3 regions of the Streptomyces sp. NBC_00354 genome follow, and region 3 is predicted to be linked to each of the others. Evidence: predicted binding sites of a transcription regulator. Region 3 holds the regulator's gene; each other region holds the start of a gene.
What was found. Region 3 encodes HrcA, which represses chaperone genes, less so after heat shock. Its sites were predicted from a motif close to TTNGCACTCNGNNNNNCNGAGTGCNAA; they were not measured.
Positions count from the first base shown of each region.

Region 1: the regulator HrcA is predicted to act here: its motif matches at 591-617, upstream of groL (chaperonin GroEL).
Region 2: the regulator HrcA is predicted to act here: its motif matches at 1,226-1,252, upstream of groES (co-chaperone GroES).

Region 1 is NZ_CP107983.1:4,764,417-4,766,680, forward strand. Features, by position in the region: gene OHT74_RS21795 (cold-shock protein) at 164-367, shown strand; gene groL (chaperonin GroEL) at 777-2,264, shown strand, end outside.
Region 2 is NZ_CP107983.1:3,510,311-3,512,574, forward strand. Features, by position in the region: gene groL (chaperonin GroEL) at 1-648, opposite strand, end outside; gene groES (co-chaperone GroES) at 772-1,080, opposite strand; partial or broken gene OHT74_RS15545 (response regulator transcription factor) at 1,418-2,120, shown strand; gene OHT74_RS15550 (sensor histidine kinase) at 2,200-2,264, shown strand, end outside.
Region 3 is NZ_CP107983.1:5,638,484-5,640,747, reverse strand. Features, by position in the region: gene dnaJ (molecular chaperone DnaJ) at 1-492, opposite strand, end outside; gene hrcA (heat-inducible transcriptional repressor HrcA) at 493-1,509, opposite strand; gene OHT74_RS25780 (MBL fold metallo-hydrolase) at 1,656-2,264, shown strand, end outside.

The DNA.
Region 1 (2,264 bases), 870 kb from region 3:
TATTTCAATGTATCCCCGTGTCCAGATTTCTCGTCGGATTGACCTGTTGCAGACAGCAGCGGTGCAGATACATTCAGCCCCGGTCGAGGCGTTCCGGCGCAAGTTCTGACCCGGGACCGCGAAGTGCGGTCCTGCGCAAGGGCCAGTAATAGGGGAGTTAGGCATGGCTCAGGGCACCGTCAAGTGGTTCAACGCGGAGAAGGGCTACGGCTTCATCGCGGTCGACGGTGGTGCGGATGTGTTCGTCCACTACAGCGCCATCCAGATGGACGGGTACCGCACCCTTGAAGAGGGTCAGCGGGTCGAGTTCGAGATCTCGCAGGGCCAGAAGGGTCCGCAGGCGGACATGGTCAAGCTCGCCGTCTAGCCCCGGCGCGATCGACCACCGACGCATACACATGAAGGGCCCGCATCCTTGAGGAGGGATGCGGGCCCTTCGTGCTGCCCCGTGCTGCCCCCCGTGCCGCCCCCGTGCCGCCCCGTGCTGCCCCCGTGCCGCCCCGTGCTGCCCCCGTGCCGCCCCTCGTGCCGGGGCCCGGCGTTCCCTCAAGCCGCTTGCACTCGAGGGGGTCGAGTGCTAATCATTGGCGTTAGCACTCTCGTGCCGAGAGTGCTACTACACAGGACCGGGTCGGTGAGGCCCGCAGGGTCCGGCGGGAAGGAACCGCCGGGCACGCAGGCCGTCCGTCGCGGGCGCGGGCGCGGTCCGGAGCAATCCAACCCTCCCCACGCGCCGGCGGCGCAGGGGGAACCCCAGTCCTGGAGGACCACTTCAGATGGCCAAGATCATTGCGTTCGACGAGGAGGCCCGGCGCGGTCTCGAGCGCGGGATGAACCAGCTCGCCGACGCCGTCAAGGTCACCCTTGGCCCCAAGGGTCGCAACGTCGTCCTTGAGAAGAAGTGGGGCGCCCCCACGATCACCAACGATGGTGTCTCCATCGCCAAGGAGATCGAGCTCGAGGACCCGTACGAGAAGATCGGCGCCGAGCTGGTCAAGGAAGTCGCCAAGAAGACGGACGACGTCGCCGGCGACGGTACGACCACCGCCACCGTTCTCGCCCAGGCGCTCGTCCGCGAGGGCCTGCGCAACGTGGCCGCCGGTGCGAACCCGATGGCCCTCAAGCGCGGCATCGAGAAGGCCGTCGAGGCCGTCTCCGCCGCCCTGCTCGACCAGGCCAAGGACGTGGAGACCAAGGAGCAGATCGCTTCGACCGCCTCCATCTCCGCCGCCGACACCCAGATCGGCGAGCTCATCGCCGAGGCCATGGACAAGGTCGGCAAGGAAGGCGTCATCACGGTCGAGGAGTCGCAGACCTTCGGTCTGGAGCTCGAGCTCACCGAGGGCATGCGCTTCGACAAGGGCTACATCTCGGCGTACTTCGCCACCGACATGGAGCGTATGGAGGCGTCCCTGGACGACCCGTACATCCTGATCGTCAACTCCAAGATCGGCAACGTGAAGGACCTCCTTCCGCTGCTCGAGAAGGTCATGCAGTCCGGCAAGCCGCTGCTGATCATCGCCGAGGACGTCGAGGGCGAGGCCCTGTCGACCCTGGTCGTCAACAAGATCCGCGGCACCTTCAAGTCCGTCGCCGTCAAGGCCCCGGGCTTCGGCGACCGCCGCAAGGCCATGCTCGGCGACATCGCCATCCTCACGGGCGGCACGGTCATCTCCGAGGAGGTCGGCCTCAAGCTCGAGAACGCGGGCCTGGACCTGCTCGGCCGCGCCCGCAAGGTCGTCATCTCCAAGGACGAGACCACGATCGTCGACGGCTCCGGTGACAGCGACCAGGTTCAGGGTCGCGTCAACCAGATCCGCGCCGAGATCGAGAACTCCGACTCGGACTACGACCGCGAGAAGCTCCAGGAGCGCCTCGCGAAGCTGGCCGGCGGCGTGGCCGTCATCAAGGCCGGCGCCGCGACCGAGGTGGAGCTCAAGGAGCGCAAGCACCGCATCGAGGACGCCGTCCGCAACGCGAAGGCTGCCGTCGAGGAGGGCATCGTCGCCGGTGGTGGCGTGGCCCTGCTCCAGGCCTCCGCGGTCTTCGAGAAGCTCGACCTGTCGGGTGACGAGGCGACCGGCGCCAACGCCGTGAAGCTCGCCCTGGAGGCCCCGCTCAAGCAGATCGCCGTCAACGGTGGTCTCGAGGGTGGCGTCGTCGTGGAGAAGGTCCGCAACCTGACCGTCGGCTGGGGCCTGAACGCCGCGACCGGCGAGTACGTGGACATGATCGCCGAGGGCATCATCGACCCGGCGAAGGTC
Region 2 (2,264 bases), 2.1 Mb from region 3:
CGGGTCGTCGAGGACGGCCTCCATACGCTCCTGGTCGGTGACCATGTACGGCGAGAGGTAGCCCTTGTCGAAGGCCATGCCCTCGGTGAACTCCAGCTCCAGGCCGAAGGCGTTGGACTCCTCGACGGTGATGACACCGTCCTTGCCGACCTTGTCCATCGCCTCGGCGATGAGCTCGCCGACCTGCTGGTCCTGCGCGGAGAGCGCGGCCACGGCGGCGATGTCGGACTTGTCCTCGATCGGGCGGGCGGTCGCGAGGAGCTCCTCGGACACGGCCTTGACCGCGGCGTCGATGCCCTTCTTCAGGGCGGCCGGGGAGGCACCCGCGGCGACGTTGCGCAGACCCTCGCGGACCAGTGCCTGGGCCAGCACGGTGGCGGTGGTGGTGCCGTCACCCGCGATGTCGTTGGTCTTGGTCGCCACCTCCTTCACGAGCTGCGCGCCCAGGTTCTCGTACGGGTCGTCCAGCTCGACCTCGCGGGCGATGGTGACACCGTCGTTGGTGATGGTGGGGGCGCCGAACTTCTTGTCGATGACGACGTTGCGGCCCTTGGGGCCGATCGTCACCTTGACCGTGTCGGCAAGCTTGTTGACGCCGCGCTCGAGGGCGCGACGGGCGTCCTCGTCGAACTTCAGGATCTTCGCCATGGGAGCGGTTCAGCCCTCTCGAAAACTCGGGTTTAACGAACTGCGCCCCTTGCCGCCCGGCAATCAGCGGGGTGACCAGGGGCGCAGCTCAGCAATACAGGTGACGCGAAATACCGGTGCGTCTTACTTCTCGATGATCGCGAGCACGTCGCGAGCCGAGAGGACGAGGTACTCCTCGCCGCTGTACTTCACTTCGGTGCCGCCGTACTTGCTGTACAGCACGATGTCGCCGACGCTGACGTCCAGCGGGAGACGCTGGCCGTCCTCGAAGCGACCCGGGCCCACGGCGAGGACGACGCCCTCCTGGGGCTTCTCCTTCGCGGTGTCCGGGATGACCAGGCCGGAAGCCGTGGTCTGCTCGGCGTCGAGCGGCTGGACCACGATGCGGTCCTCGAGCGGCTTGATGGCAACCTTGGAGCTGGTGGTCGTCACGATCCGACCTCCCCCTTCGGAGATCTCACGGGGCTAACTGTCTGGGTGGCGACCAGGTGGATCCGTCGTCGCGGGTGCCGGACCTGCCCGTCGCCGTATTGGCACTCACCGGTGGCGAGTGCCAGGTGCGAGACTATTCCGGCGATTAGCACTCGGTCAAGCGGAGTGCCAACACGCTCCGCGAATCCAGCCCCGCCGGCGTTCGAGGCGCGGGGGTCCGGGGGCCGCCCCCGGCAGCGGCGCCGCACCGGCCGCGCCCGCCGTGCGCCCGCCGTGCCCCCGTCACGGGCACCGTGCAGCGGAGGGTGAGCGCGACCGGTATGTGACAGTTGTGGGCGTGCGCATTCTCGTGGTCGAAGACGAAGAAGGCCTCGCCGAGTCCCTGCGGCGCGGCCTCTCCGCCGACGGCCACTGGGTCGACATCGCCCACGACGGCCACCGCGGCCTGGACCTCGCCCGCACCGGCTCGTACGACGCCGTCCTGCTCGACCTGATGCTGCCCGGCCTCAGCGGCTACGAGATCTGCTCCCGCATACGGGCCGACGGCGACCCCACGCCCGTGCTCATGCTGACCGCCAAGGACGGCGAGTACGACGAGGCCGAAGGCCTCGACTCCGGCGCCGACGACTACCTCACCAAGCCGTTCTCGTTCGTGGTCCTGGCCGCCCGCCTGCGCGCCCTCGCCCGCCGGGCGACCGCTGCAACAGCCGCCGCCGGGGCCGCCGGAGGCGCCGGCACGCTCCAGGCCGGCGACCTCGTCCTCGATCCCGCCGGCCGCCGCTGCCGCCGCGGTACGCACGACATCGAGCTCACCGCCCGCGAGCTCGGCGTGCTCGCCTGCCTGATGGAGCGGCCCGGCACGGCCGTTGCCAAGCAGGACATCCTGGACCAGGTCTGGGACACCCCGCACACCATCGACCCGAACATCGTCGAGGTGTACGGTCTCCTCGCTGCGCAAGAAGATCGACGCCCCCTTCGGCCGCCGCTCGATCCGCACCGTCCACGGCACCGGCTACCGGATGGCCCCGGACGGTGGCTAGGACGGCTCGTTCGGAAACGGCTGGATCGGCCCGATCACAAGGCCGGGGAAAGGGTCCGGGCAGTGGGGGCCGGCCCGGCGTGATCCGCAAGACCGGTCCCGGGCCGCTCCGGCGGCGCGCGGCCGTGGCCGCCGCCCTCGCGAT
Region 3 (2,264 bases):
ACGGCACATGTCACACGTCTGCGCCGAGGTGCCGGGGGCGGCACCCTCACCGGAGCAGGTGGTGCAGACGACGGCCGTGTCGACCTGGATGTCCTTGGTCGTGCCGAAGGCGGCCTCGTCCAGCTCCAGGTCGAGGCGGATCATGGCGTCCTGGCCGCGGCGGGTCCGCGAGCGCGGTCCGCGCTGCGAGGCCTGGCCGAAGAAGGCGTCCATGATGTCGGAGAAGTTGCCGAAGCCGCCCGCTCCGAAGCCGCCCGCTCCGCCGCCGCCCGAGGAGGACAGCGGGTCGCCGCCGAGGTCGTAGACCTGCTTCTTCTGCGGGTCCGAGAGCACCTCGTAGGCCGCGTTGATCTCCTTGAAGCGCTCCTGCGTCTTCGGGTCCGGATTCACGTCCGGGTGGAGTTCGCGCGCGAGGCGGCGGAAGGCCTTCTTGATCTCGTCCTGCGATGCGTCGCGGCGCACGCCGAGAACGGCGTAGTAGTCCGTGGCCACTTACGACTCCGCCAGGATCTGTCCGACGTAACGTGCCACTGCGCGTACCGCTCCCATCGTTCCGGGGTAGTCCATGCGGGTCGGTCCGACCACGCCGAGTTTGGCGACTGCTTCGCCGCCCGAACCGTAGCCGACCGAGACGACGGACGTGGAGTTCAGTCCCTCGTAGGCATTCTCATGCCCGATCCGTACGGCCATTCCCGACTCGCTGGCCTCGCCGAGCAGCTTGAGGAGCACGACCTGCTCCTCCAGCGCCTCGAGCACCGGCCTGATCGTCAGGGGAAAATCGTGTCCGAAGCGCGTGAGATTGGCGGTTCCGCCGATCATCAGCCGCTCCTCGGCCTCCTCGACCAGCGTCTCCAGCAGGGTCGCGAGCACGGTCGACACCGTGCTGCGGTCATCCGGATCGAACGATTCCGGCAGGTCCTGCACGAGCTGCGGCACGTCCGTGAACCGGCGGCCGACGACCCGGCTGTTGAGCCGCGCCCGCAGATCGGCGAGCGAGGTCTCGCCGAACGGAGTCTGACAGTCCACGAGCCGCTGCTCGACCCGTCCTGTATCGGTGATCAGCACGAGCATGAGCCGGGCCGGAGCGAGCGACAGCAGCTCGACGTGCCGGACCGTGGACCGGGTCAGGCTCGGGTACTGGACGACGGCGACCTGCCGGGTGAGCTGCGCGAGCAGCCGAACCGTACGGCCTACCACGTCGTCGAGGTCGACGGCCCCGTCGAGGAAGTTCTGGATGGCCCGGCGCTCGGGCGTCGACAGCGGCTTGACCCCGGCCAGCTTGTCGACGAAGAGCCGGTAGCCCTTGTCCGTGGGGATCCGGCCGGCGCTGGTGTGGGGCTGCGCGATGTAGCCCTCGTCCTCCAGCACGGCCATGTCGTTGCGCACGGTGGCGGGCGAGACGCCGAGCCGGTGCCGCTCGGTGAGCGCCTTGGAGCCGACCGGCTCCTCCGTCCCGACGTAGTCCTGGACGATGGCGCGCAGCACTTCGAGTCTGCGTTCGCTGAGCATCGCGCACACCTCCAGCTCTGGTCCGTTGTCTTGGTCGTTGCTTGTCGACTGGCACTCTGATCGTTCGAGTGCCAGAGATCCCCCGCTCAGTGTACGGCCGGGTAGTAAGACCCTGGCAAGGGAGGCCGCCAGGGTAGCGTCGCGGCATGGACGTGCGTTGGGAAGAGGCGGGCTGGGAGCGGCTGACCGGGCGGACCGGACGGCGACGACTCCCGGTGTGGGACTGCACCGTGGGACTGGTGGTGGGGGACGAGTCGGTGCTCCTGATCGATCCGGGTTCGTGCGTACGCGAGGGCGCGCAGCTGCGGGCCGAGGCGGAGCTGCTGACGGGCCGGCGCGTGACGCACATCGCATTCACGCACGGACATTTCGATCACGTACTGGGCGTGTCCGCGTTCGCCGGGGCCGAGGTGTACGGGGCGGTCGGGCTGGACGCGGAGCTGTCGACCGGCCGGGAGGAGCTGCGCGCCGACGCGGTCCGGCAGGGGCTGGCGGAGGCGGAGGCCGCCGAGGCGGTGGACCGGCTGGTGGTGCCGAGGCACTCCGTGTCGGGCGAATGGACGCTGGAGCTGGGCGGGGTGCAGGTGCTGCTGGCCAACGTCGGGCCCGGGCACACCCGGCACGACCTGGCGGTGTTCGTTCCCGGCGAGCGCGAGACGGTGTTCTGCGGGGACCTCGTCGAGGAGTCGGGCGAACCGCAGGCGGGCAGCGACGCGGTGCCGGCGCAGTGGCCGGCGGCGCTGGACCGGCTGCTG